3 regions of the Pseudomonas allii genome follow, and region 1 is predicted to be linked to each of the others. Evidence: riboswitches for the same ligand, from Rfam matches in the RefSeq annotation. Region 1 holds a riboswitch; each other region holds the start of a gene.

The links. Region 1 has a riboswitch for cobalamin ahead of cobW (cobalamin biosynthesis protein CobW). Riboswitches for the same ligand answer to the same signal wherever they lie in the genome.
Region 2: it holds a riboswitch for cobalamin, as region 1 does, so the genes downstream of both, cobO (cob(I)yrinic acid a,c-diamide adenosyltransferase) here and cobW (cobalamin biosynthesis protein CobW) in region 1, are expected to answer to the same signal.
Region 3: it holds a riboswitch for cobalamin, as region 1 does, so the genes downstream of both, ACZ445_RS20585 (ABC transporter substrate-binding protein) here and cobW (cobalamin biosynthesis protein CobW) in region 1, are expected to answer to the same signal.

What each region holds. Positions count from the first base shown of each region.
Region 1 is NZ_AP039450.1:2,863,822-2,867,745, forward strand. Features, by position in the region: gene ACZ445_RS12875 (cobalamin biosynthesis protein) at 1-77, opposite strand, end outside; gene ACZ445_RS12880 (CbtA family protein) at 74-775, opposite strand; gene ACZ445_RS12885 (CbtB domain-containing protein) at 787-975, opposite strand; cobalamin riboswitch at 1,073-1,276, opposite strand; cobalamin riboswitch at 1,958-2,157, shown strand; gene cobW (cobalamin biosynthesis protein CobW) at 2,251-3,312, shown strand; gene cobN (cobaltochelatase subunit CobN) at 3,316-3,924, shown strand, end outside.
Region 2 is NZ_AP039450.1:4,821,390-4,825,313, reverse strand. Features, by position in the region: gene ACZ445_RS21995 (C40 family peptidase) at 1-399, shown strand, start outside; gene ACZ445_RS21990 (C40 family peptidase) at 544-1,083, shown strand; cobalamin riboswitch at 1,261-1,507, shown strand; gene cobO (cob(I)yrinic acid a,c-diamide adenosyltransferase) at 1,588-2,199, shown strand; gene ACZ445_RS21980 (cobyrinate a,c-diamide synthase) at 2,196-3,503, shown strand; gene bluB (5,6-dimethylbenzimidazole synthase) at 3,500-3,924, shown strand, end outside.
Region 3 is NZ_AP039450.1:4,511,172-4,515,095, reverse strand. Features, by position in the region: gene ACZ445_RS20595 (ABC transporter ATP-binding protein) at 1-337, opposite strand, end outside; gene ACZ445_RS20590 (FecCD family ABC transporter permease) at 334-1,338, opposite strand; gene ACZ445_RS20585 (ABC transporter substrate-binding protein) at 1,335-2,345, opposite strand; cobalamin riboswitch at 2,448-2,642, opposite strand; gene ACZ445_RS20580 (hypothetical protein) at 2,746-3,189, shown strand; gene ACZ445_RS20575 (DNA/RNA non-specific endonuclease) at 3,472-3,924, opposite strand, start outside.

The sequences.
Region 1 (3,924 bases):
AGGGCGGCGTCAAACAGGGCCAGCAGGGTGTGAACATCACAGCCCCGCTGGCAGCCCAGGCCGACGACCAGTTTCACGCCGAGTATTGATCGTCACGGTTACGCCGGAACAGCCAGGCGCTGATCAGGCCCAAGGCCAGCCAGAACGCCACGTTGGTCAACTGCGAAGCAATCTTGAACTGCGCTTCCAGTGCTTCCGGGGCCAGCATCGAATGCACTTCCGGTTGTGGCGCGCCGATCACGTGCGGCACTACGAGGATCGCGGCGCCCAGCGCCTTGAGCAGCCAGTTGCGCCCGAACACGATCAGTGCGATACCGGCAGCGGTAGACGCGGCGGTACCGATCCACCAGATCTGCCGTTGTGCCAGGTCAGCAGCTGCGGTGCCTGGCAGTTCGGGCGGCAGACCCAGGGTTGGCGCCAATACAAAGGTCGCGTAGCCCGCCAAGCCCCAGAGCAGGCCTTGGGCGGTACGGGTCGGTGCACGCAGGGTGTACAGGCCGGCCAGCATCAACGCGAAGCCAACGGCGACCACCAGGTTGCCGCCCGTGGTGGACAGCACGCGCTGCCAGCCGTCTTGCGGCTCCCAGGCTTCGGCGTCATGGGTATGTGCAGCCGCACCTTCGGCGTGCTCGTGCACCTCGGTCGCTGCCGGGGCCTTTTCAAAGGTCTCCGCCTGCAGGATCAGCGGGGCGACCCAGAAACTTTGCAGCAAGGTCAGCAGCAGGGCAGCCAGAAGGCCGGTGAAACCTGCGGTTTGCGCAATACGCTTGATCATGTCGGCAGGTCTCAGTGGCACGGGAACGCGGCGCTGTGGCGGGTATCGTGGGCAGCGTTGTGTACTGCCTCAATGTGCGAGAAACCGGCGAAGTACACCAGGCACGCACCGAGGATCGACGCACCGATGGCGGCGGTCAGGCGTTGGCTCAGGGTAGAGGTGCTGCTGGCGGAGTGCGAAGTGCTGCTGATGATCGACATGGCGCGTCCCTTTCAGGTGTCAGGGTGAAACGAGCGCATGAAAACCCCGCGAGCCGGGCACGCAGGGCTTTGAACAGCGCCCGCCCACCGCGGGTTTGTTATCTGATTTTTTCGGGCCGGTCTCCGGGCTTGCGAGGGGCTCAATGCCTGAAAACGTCGCCTTCCCATGCCGCCTGGCACAGTGGATATGACGTTTCGCTCGCTTACCGTTGCGGGGGCAGCACCGGACTGTCATGCGTGTGCATGAGTCACCGGTTTCCCGTTTCACCCTTTGCAGGGCACCCGAAACAAGATGTGTAGGAGAGCATGGGGGTGGGAGGGGAGTCAATTGGGTATGTGGGTACATATCCGTTATTTGGGTAACGGCGGCTTATGGTTCCGCCCCTACGGCGGCCCACGTATTCAAGCCTGCGTTCGGCCTGCGTGTTTGACGGGGCGCCCCAGATCAAAAACAAGAGCGCGGCGGCCTTAGAGCCGACCGGATTGTATGGGCGGTACTCGGTCAAAGTGTGGGAGGGGGCTTGCCCCCGATGGCAGTGTGTCAGTCACTGCTGAGTTGGCTGACACACCGCCATCGGGGGCAAGCCCCCTCCCACAGTTTGATCTTCATGTATCAGTTGAAGGGTGGTTTGCTCTGGATCTGGATCTGGATCTGGATCTGGATCTGGATCTGGATCTGGCTGTGGCTGTGGCTGTGGCTCTGACTTTTGATCTGCTTTTGATTTTGATCTTAGCCGCCCCGCGCCATGGATGGCGCGGGGCGGCGGCCCCCCAAATCCCTGTCGGATTACGGGCATACCGAGCCTAAGCGAGGTGCCGAGTGTTGGAGCAAGAGCCCTTTGCTTACTTTGGGCTGGGCCGGCATTCCGGCTTTTCCAAAGTGAGCCGCCGTAAGGGCGGAACCAATATCAGCCGTTACCGCAGCAACGGATATGTACACAAGCCAACCCAACCCCATCATTGACCATCCCCCAAGCACTGCGTAGCCTTGCACCCTCGAGGTTCTTCGGCCCAGGCCGAAGCTAAGAAGGGAACGCGGTCCAAGCCGCGGCTGCCCCCGCAACTGTAAAGGGTCCAGTTGACTGCCACGCCACTGCCGACAAGGCGGGAAGGCGCAGCCAGCGCCGGTCGCAAGACCTGCAAGCCCCAAGCCAGGAGACCTGCCTCGCAACCGATTTTCTACTTCAACCGGGCGGGGTGATCCGGTGACGAAATCCGCTGCTGCGCGCCGTCGCAGCGCCAATCGTCCCATATGCCCGCCCCCAAGGGCATCCGATGAAAACACTGGCCAAACTCCCCGTCACCATCGTCACCGGCTTCCTCGGCTCGGGCAAGACCACCCTGCTGCGCCATATGCTCGACAACGCCCAGGGCCGTCGCATCGCGGTGATCGTCAATGAATTCGGCGAGCTGGGCATCGACGGTGAAATCCTCAAGCAATGCGCCATCGGTTGCACCGAAGAAGAGGCCAGCGGCCGCGTCTACGAATTGGCCAATGGCTGCCTGTGCTGCACCGTGCAGGAGGAGTTCTTCCCGGTAATGCGCGAACTGGTCGCCCGTCGCGGTGACCTTGACCATATCCTTATCGAAACCTCCGGCCTGGCGCTGCCAAAGCCGTTGGTACAAGCCTTCCAGTGGCCGGAAATCCGCAGCGCCTGCACCGTTGACGCGGTGATCACCGTGGTCGACAGCCCGGCCGTCGCCGCTGGCACCTTCGCGGCATTCCCGGACCAAGTGGACGCCCAGCGCAAGCTCGACCCCAACCTGGACCACGAATCGCCGCTGCACGAGCTGTTCGCCGACCAACTGGCCAGTGCCGACCTGGTGATCCTCAACAAGACCGACCTGATCAGCGCCGAAGACCTGGCCCGCGTGCGCCTGGAAGTCGCCGAAGAGCTGCCGCCGGCGGTGAAGATCGTCGAAGCCAGCAGCGGTCGCTTGCCCCTGGATGTACTGATCGGCCTGGGCGCCGGTTCCGAGGAGCACATCGACGGCCGCCACAGCCACCACGATCATCACCACGAAGGTGAAGACGACCACGACCACGATGCGTTCGACTCGATCTCCATCGACCTGCCGCAAGCCGACGAAGCGCTGCTGCTCGACGCTCTGACGCAACTGGTGGTGCAACACGGCATCCTGCGCGTCAAAGGTTTCGCCGCCATCCCGAACAAGCCGATGCGCCTGCTGATCCAGGGTGTGGGCACGCGGTTCGACAAGCACTTCGACCGTGCCTGGGGCGCCGACGAAGCGCGCACCACGCGCCTGGTGCTGATCGGCCAGGAACTGGACGCGGCGGGCCTCGAAGCGCAACTGCGCGCCGCGCTCAGCGTCTGACCCATGCACCTGCTCAGGACCCAGCCCGGTGGTTTCGTCTCGGACGACAATATTGCCGACCTCGGACAAACCCCCGCTGACCTGGTGATCCTGTGCAGCGGCGATTCCAGCCTGGCACTGCTGGCCGAAGCGGCCCAGCAGTTGCCCGACGACTACCCGAGCCTGCGCCTGGCCAACCCGATGCAGGTGCAGAACCATGCCTCGGTCGACCTGTACGTCGATGAAGTGCTGCGCCATGCCAAGGTCATCCTGATCTCGCTGCATGGCGGTATCGGTTACTGGCGCTACGGCATCGAGCGCCTGGTGGAACTGGCCGAGCTCGGTGTGCAACTGATCCTGGTGCCGGGGGATGATCGCCCGGACCCGGAACTCAGCGGGCTGAGCACCGTCGGTGCAGAAGAACGTGATCGGCTGTGGCACTTCCTGCGTCAGGGCGGCCTGGGCAATGCCCTGGATTTCTATCGCTGCCTGGCCAGCGCTTACCTGGGTCGCGACTATGCCTGGGGCGAGCCACACACCCTGCCACGCACGGCGATCTATCACCCGCACCATGCCAACGCCCGCCTGAACCATTGGCAGGCAGACTGGAACGCCGACTGGCCGGTGGCGGCG
Region 2 (3,924 bases), 2.0 Mb from region 1:
ATCCTCGAACGCGGCATGTCCCTGATCGGTACCCGTTACCGTTTCGGTGGCACCTCTGAAGCCGGTTTCGACTGCAGCGGTTTCATCGGCTATCTGTTTCGCGAAGAAGCCGGCATGAACCTGCCGCGCTCCACCCGTGAAATGATCAACGTGAATGCACCGTTAGTCGCACGCAACAACCTCAAGCCTGGTGATCTGCTTTTCTTCAGTACGGCAGGCCGTGGTCGTGTCAGCCACGCCGGTATCTACCTGGGCGATAACCAGTTTATCCACTCCAGCAGCCGTCGCAGTGGCGGTGTCCGGGTCGATAACCTGGGTGACAGCTACTGGAGCAAAACCTTCATCGAAGCCAAGCGCGCACTCGCCATGGCCCCGACGACGGTTACCGCTAGCAAGTAAACTTAAAGTGATACTTGAAGTTTGACGTGTAAGCGCTAGAATCCCTGGACATTGTTGTAATCCGTTCGCGCGAGCTTTGCTTGCGCGTTCTGGTTTTCAGCGTTCGGCAGCGAAAGCCGCATCCAGACCAGGATTGTTCTGCACATGTCGACCTCGGCCCGCCTTATTCTCATTGTTTGCGCCGCGCTCCTCAGCGCCTGCGCAAGCCGCCCGCCGCCGCCCGCTCCCGTAGCGGTGAAGCCCAAGCCGGTGTTCAACTATTCCACCCAGAATTTCTCGCCCGCAGCCGAAGACGTACTCTTCCGTGCGCTGGGCCTGGTCGGCACGCCTTACCGTTGGGGCGGCAACACGCCGGACTCCGGGTTTGATTGCAGTGGCCTGATCGGGTTTGTCTTCCGCGATGCCGCTGGTATCTCCCTGCCGCGTACCACCCGTGAACTGATCGTGATGCGCGCCCAGGATGTCAGCGAGCAGAACCTGCAGACCGGCGACTTGCTGTTCTTCGCCACCGGTGGCGGTTCCCAGGTCAGCCACGCCGGGATCTACGTGGGTGAAGGCCGCTTTGTGCATGCGCCGCAAACCGGCGGCACCGTGAAGCTGGATACGTTGTCCAAGGCCTATTGGCAGAATGCCTACCTGAGCGCCAAGCGCGTGTTGCCGGGTAACCTGGCACGCAATCCTTAGCGCCAGACTCGAATCAAAATGTGGGAGGGAGCTTGCCCCCGATAGCAGTGTGTCAGCTAACGATCAATGGGCTGATCCACCGCCATCGGGGCAGCCCCCTCCCACAGTTGTTTTGTGGCAGCTTCAAGTACAGGTGAGGCAGTTGCTTTAATTGACGCTCCACCCCCAACCTACTACCCTTCGCCGCTTGTTCCAGGTGCTCTGTGACCCACGGGTCGATGGAGTGAAACAGGGAAGCCGGTGAGTGAGCGCACTTCTACACAGTGCCGCCGCGATTCCGGCGCTGCCCCCGCAACGGTAAATGAGTCAAGACGCTGCCTTTTGCCACTGTATCGCCTGCGATATGGGAAGGCGCAGCGTTGGCCTGCCTTCAAGCAGCACGCCACTCATGAGCCCGGAGACCGGCCTGCAACATCCAACAGCATCACGGTGGGCGATGCTTGGCTGTCTGTTTTTTCTTTTTCCCTGCCCGCCGTTTTTGTCCAGCCCCAACGGAGAGCTGCCATGACCGATTCCCCCGACCGCGACGAACGCCACCTGGCGCGCATGCTGCGCAAAAAAGCCGTGATCGACGAGCGCATCGCCAACTCCCCCAACGAATGCGGTCTGTTGCTGGTGCTGACCGGCAACGGCAAAGGCAAAAGCAGCTCCGCGTTCGGCATGTTGGCCCGAGCGATGGGCCACGGCATGCAGTGCGGCGTGGTGCAATTCATCAAGGGGCGTAACAGCACCGGTGAAGAATTGTTCTTCCGCCGCTTCCCCGAGCAGGTGCGTTTCCATGTGATGGGCGAAGGTTTCACCTGGGAAACCCAGGACCGCCAGCGTGACATCGCCGCCGCCGAAGCCGCCTGGGCGGTCTCCCGCGAATTGCTGCAAGACCCCTCTATCGGCCTGGTGGTGCTGGACGAGCTGAACATCGCGCTCAAGCACGGCTACCTTGACCTGGACCAGGTCCTCAGCGACCTGCAAGCCCGTCCGCCGATGCAACACGTGGTGGTCACCGGCCGTGGCGCCAAACCCGAGTTGATCGAAATGGGCGACACCGTCACCGAAATGGGCATGCTCAAGCACGCGTTCCAGGCCGGCATCAAGGCACAGAAGGGCGTCGAACTTTGAATCAGCCCCGTCATTGCCCAGCCGTGTTGATCGCCGCTCCGGCGTCCGGCCAGGGCAAAACCACCGTCACCGCCGCGCTTGCCCGTTTGCATCGCAACCTGGGGCGCAAGGTGCGCGTGTTCAAATGCGGCCCGGACTTCCTCGACCCCATGATTCACGAGCGCGCCAGCGGTGCGCCGGTGTATCAGTTGGATATGTGGATGGTGGGCGAGCAGGAAAGTCGTCGTTTGCTGTGGGAAGCGGCGGGGGAGGCGGACCTGATCCTGATCGAAGGCGTGATGGGCCTGTTCGACGGCACACCGTCCAGCGCCGACCTGGCACGACACTTCGGCGTGCCGGTGCTGGGGGTGATCGATGGCACAGCCATGGCGCAGACATTCGGTGCGTTGGCATTGGGCCTGGCGCGCTATCAGCCGGATCTGCCATTCGCCGGCGTACTGGCCAACCGGGTCGGCACCCTGCGTCATGCGCAACTGCTCGAAGGCAGCCTCACCGAGGGCCTGCGCTGGTATGGCGCGTTGTCACGCGAGACCGGTATCGAACTGCCTAGTCGCCACCTCGGCCTGGTGCAGGCCAGCGAGCTGAATGATCTCGACGTCCGCCTGGACGCCGCCGCCCAAGCCCTGGGCAGCAGTTGCGAAGTCGCCTTGCCGCCACCAGTGACGTTCGCTGCGCCGCAAGTGATCGAGGCTGAGCCCTTGCTCAAGGGCGTTCGCATTGCCGTGGCCCGCGATGAGGCCTTCGCTTTTACCTACGGCGCGAGTCTCGACCTGCTGCGCGCAATGGGCGCTGAGCTGGCGTTCTTCTCGCCGATTCACGATAGCCAGTTGCCCGATGCCGACAGCCTCTACCTGCCCGGCGGTTACCCGGAATTGCACCACCAGGCGCTGTCGGAAAACATCCCGATGCTCGAAGCCATTCGCGCTCACCACGCGGCCGGCAAACCCTTGCTCGCCGAATGTGGCGGCATGCTCTATCTGCTGGACTCGCTGACCGATGTCGACGGCACCCGCGCCGGACTGCTCGGCCTGTTGCAGGGCGACGCGGTGATGCAAAAGAAACTGGCGGCCCTGGCCCTGCAAAGCGTCGAATTGCCGGAAGGCACCCTGCGTGGCCATACCTATCACCATTCCCTGACCACCACTGAATGGCAGCCGATTGCCCGTGGCCTGAGCCCCAACGGCGGGCGCGGTGCCGAGGCGGTATACCGGCAGGGGCGGATGACGGCGTCCTACGTACATTTCTATTTCCCATCCAATCCCAAGGCGGTGGCCGCATTGTTTGCGCCCGATCCAGCTCTATGACTGACAACGCCTTTCCCGAGGCCGACCGCCAGGCTGTCTACCGTGCCATCGCCGAACGCCGCGACATGCGCCACTTCAGCGGCGGTACTGTCGCCCCCGAATTGCTCCACCGCCTGCTCCAGGCCGCACACCAGGCGCCCAGTGTCGGCCTGATGCAGCCCTGGCGCTTTATCCGCATCAGCGACCGTGCATTGCGTGGGCAGATTCAGCAACTGGTGGAAGAAGAACGCGTGCGCACCGCCGAAGCCCTGGGCGAGCGCTCCGATGAGTTCATGAAGCTCAAGGTCGAAGGCATTCACGACTGCGCCGAAGTGCTGGTGGCGGCGTTGATGGATGATCGCGAGCGGCACATCTTCGGGCGTCGCACCCTGCCGGAAATGGACATGGCGTCATTGTCCTGTGCTATCCAGAATTTGTGGCT
Region 3 (3,924 bases), 1.6 Mb from region 1:
ACCACGGGCTTAATGCCGACAACCACGGCGTACGGCCCAGGGCCACGGCGTCGAACACGCGGATGGCGTCGTCGGTGTCGGCCTGTTGCTCCACCACCGCCAGTTGCTGGGCGATGGCGCGGCGGGACAGCGTGCCCAGGCGCTGGCCGCCCAGCAGCACTTCGCCGCACGCCGGAGCACGCAAGCCGGCGAGCAGCTTGAGCAAGGTGGATTTGCCGGAACCGTTCGGTCCGACAATCCCCAGGGTTTCACCCAACTGCACGTCCAGATGAATATCCCGCAGCAACTCGGCCTCGCGCACCTTGAAGCCCAGCCCGCGGCAGCTCAATACGCTCATCGCGCATTCCTCCGGCCGATCAGGATCAGCGCAAACACCGGCGCACCGACCAGCGCGGTGACCACACCGACCGGAATCACCTGGCCCTTGATCAGCGTGCGCGACAGCACGTCCGCCGCGATCAGAAACAACGCGCCACCCAACGCGCTGGCGGGCAACAGCCGCGAATGCCCGGTGCCAAGCAACAGGCGCACGGCATGGGGAATCACCAGCCCGACAAAGCCGATAGAGCCGACAATCGACACCATCACCGCCGTCACCAGCGCCGCGCAGCCCACCAGCACAAACTGCACGCGACGCACCGGGATGCCAAGGGACGCCGCCGAGTCGCTGCCAAAGGTAAACGCATCCAGCGCCCGGCGGTGCCACAGGCACACGGCCAAGCCGACGACCGCCACCGGCACCGCCAGCCACACCGAGGGCCAGCGCACGCCGCTGAGGTTGCCGAGCAGCCAGAACATAATGCCGCGGGCCTGTTCGGAACTGGCCGACTTGGTGATCAGGAACGCGGTGAGCGCATTGAACAATTGCGAGCCGGCAATGCCGGCGAGGATGATCTGCCCGGTGCCGCTGGCCGAACCGCTGGCCCGTGCCAACAGGATCACCAGGGCAAACGCCGCCATCGCGCCGACAAATGCGCCCGCCGACAACGAAATCAAACCGCCGCCCACCCCCATCAACGCCACCAGCACCGCACCGGTCGAAGCGCCGGCGCTGATGCCCAGCAGGTAGGGATCGGCCAGCGGGTTGCGCAACAGCGATTGCAGGATCACCCCGCAGGTCGCCAGCCCGGCACCGCAGGCGGCGGCGACCAGGGCGCGGGTGAGGCGGTAATTCCACACCACGCCTTCATCGATGGGGTCGAGCACGTAGCCGGCGGCCCACAGTTTGTTGGCGAGTACCTTGAGCACCACCTGTGGCGAGATGGCGGTTTCGCCGATGGCCACGCCGGCGAGCACGGCAACCAGGAGCAGGGCCAGGGCGAGCAGGGTGCGCATCATTTTGGCAGGTCGTAGCCGTCGATGGCCGTGGCCAGTTGTTCAAGGCCGTCGAACATGCGGATGCTGGCCTGCAACGCCAAGGCGTCGAGGATGATGATGCGGTTGTTTTTCACCGCGTCCATGTTGCGCGTGACCGGGTCGCTACGCAGGAAGGCGAGTTTCTTTTCATGGTCGTCGGCCGGGTAGCGGCGGCGGTCCATGCGGGCGATGACGAGGAAGGTCGGGTTGGCCTTGGCGATGGTTTCCCAACCCACGGCTGGCCACTCTTCATCCGACTGCACCACGTTGGAAACGCCCAGGGTTTGCAGCATGAATTCGGGGATACCCTTGTGGCCAGCCACGTACGGGTCGCTGGCCATCTCGGCACTGGAGAACCACACCAGCGCGCTGGCCTGCTTGAGGCCTTTGCCCTGCACGGTGGCGACGGACTTGGCCAGACGCGCCTTGAGTTCATCGTTCAACTGCTGGCCGCGATCCTGTACATCGAAGATCTGCGCCAGTTGGCTGATGCTTTTATAAATGGTCTCGATGCGAAACGGTTCCAGCCGCGTGCCATCGGCGCCCACCAGGTTGTCCTTGCCTTCGCAGTCGGAGGGTAGCAGGTAGGTGGGAATCTTCAGTTCATGGAACTGCTCGCGGGTGCCGACCACGCCTTGCGGCCCCACCACCCATTCCAGCTCGGCGGCCACCAGTTGCGGACGCTTGGCGATCACCGCTTCGAAGCTCGGCTCGTTGTTGGCCAAACGCTCGATGTTGTCGTTCTGCGCCTTGTACTGCGGCAACACGCTGTTGAACCACAGCGAGGTGCCCACCACTTTATCGCCGACGCCCAGGGCGTAGAGCATCTCGGTGGCGGCCTGGCCGATGGTCACGCTGCGGGCGGGGGCTTGCGGGAAGGTGATCGGGCTGCCGCAGTTTTCCACGGTCAGCGGGTAGTGAGTGGGCGCGGCGTGGGCCAGGGCACAGAAGCCAACACCTGTAAGCAGGGCGATAACGCGTGGCAGCATGGGGCGATCTCCGAGTGAAGCGTACGTGCCATTCGGAAATTCACTCTCGGGCGCCGGGGGCGCGACAGGCAAGAATGTCCTTCCCGGACACCCCGCCGGTTAGTGATTGAGCTTGGGCCGGCAGGTCTCCTGACTGATGCGTCGTCGCCACGCTCCAGCCTTCCCGGACGAGGTCCAGTGGCATCGAGGAGCAGGCTCAGCACCTACAGTTGCGGGGGCAGTTCCGATTGGCGCGGGTGTACCGCGCCTCGTATTCCCTATTAGTCCCGTTTGGGAACCGGCGCGGTATGGTAGTCGATCACGCGGTCGAGCGGGAGGCCGTGAAACCAGCGGTGGCGCTTTGAAGGTGGGGCTCCTATGATGCGCAGCCCATGGATCGCTTTATCATAAGGAATAGACAGTGAAATTATTCGTCGCGCTCGCCCTCGCCGCCGCTCTCGTCGGTTGTGCCACCCAGGGTAAATCTGAAAAGCAGATTCTTGATGAGGCCGCCTCCGCCTATGTCAAGTCGATGCCGGCTGGGTCGGACAAGCTCCGGCTGCATACGATGAGCATCCCCAAAAGCGGTATGTTCGGCGATACCCTGGCGATTTCCATGGCGGGTGAGCAAAATGCCGCGCACCTCAGGGCAGAGCTGCTCGATGCCAAACGCTTGGGCGATGTGTTCTTTTTGATTATCGGTGCTAGCACGCCGGTTGATGTTGCGGTGATCGGCAAAGCAGTCGAAGGGCAAAACTTAAAGGGTATGCAGATTTACTACTCAGGCACTGAGGCGCAGAAAGACGCCGTGCGTGCGACAGTCGAGAAAACGCAGGCGCAGTTTCATTACATCAATGCGCAATGATGGCTAGCCCGTTGACTCGCCTGAGTACGGCGCCGGACCTGTGGCGAGCGGGCTTGTCCCGCGTTGGGCTGCGCAGCAGCCCCCAAAACCTGCGACTGAAGAGTGCCTGACTCACGGCATTCCTCCTTCCAGGGTCGCTTCGCAACCCAACGCGGGACAAGCCCGCTCGCCACAGTTGCAGTGCTCACCCTTGATGGAATCGTATCAGCCAGATCAAGAGCGGCTCGCTTCGCGTCGTGGTGAGTGTCGGTTGTCAACGCGGATCAACCTGTGAAGCGTTGGTCAGAGACGAATGTCTTCAGGCCCCTGGATCAGCGCTTCAATCCGCGTGCCGGTGGCGCGTTCTTCGTTGCTGAAGCCGTCGTAGTCGGCCAGGTTGCCGAAGCGGATGCCGGTCAGGCGCTCGATCTGGATCACACTGCGCTGGTAGGTGCGCAGCTGGCCGAACACCAGCTCCAACTGGCCCAGTTCGCGGCTCTGATCGATCATGTAGGCGCTGGCCGAAGGCTTGCCGTCATCGCTGAGGTAGGCGACCACTTTCCAGAACGCCTTGGGGATCTGCACGCCCCGGTACACGCGGTCGTCGTCGGCGAACACCGGGCCGCTGAACACCGTGGCCCGGGCTTTCCAGCGCTGGGTGTTGTCGAGGATGTAGTCTTCGAGTTCCAGCCAGGTCTTCTGGTTGAACCCGCTCATCTGCGGTGAGCAGTTGGTGAAGTGGAAGGTGTCGAGGTT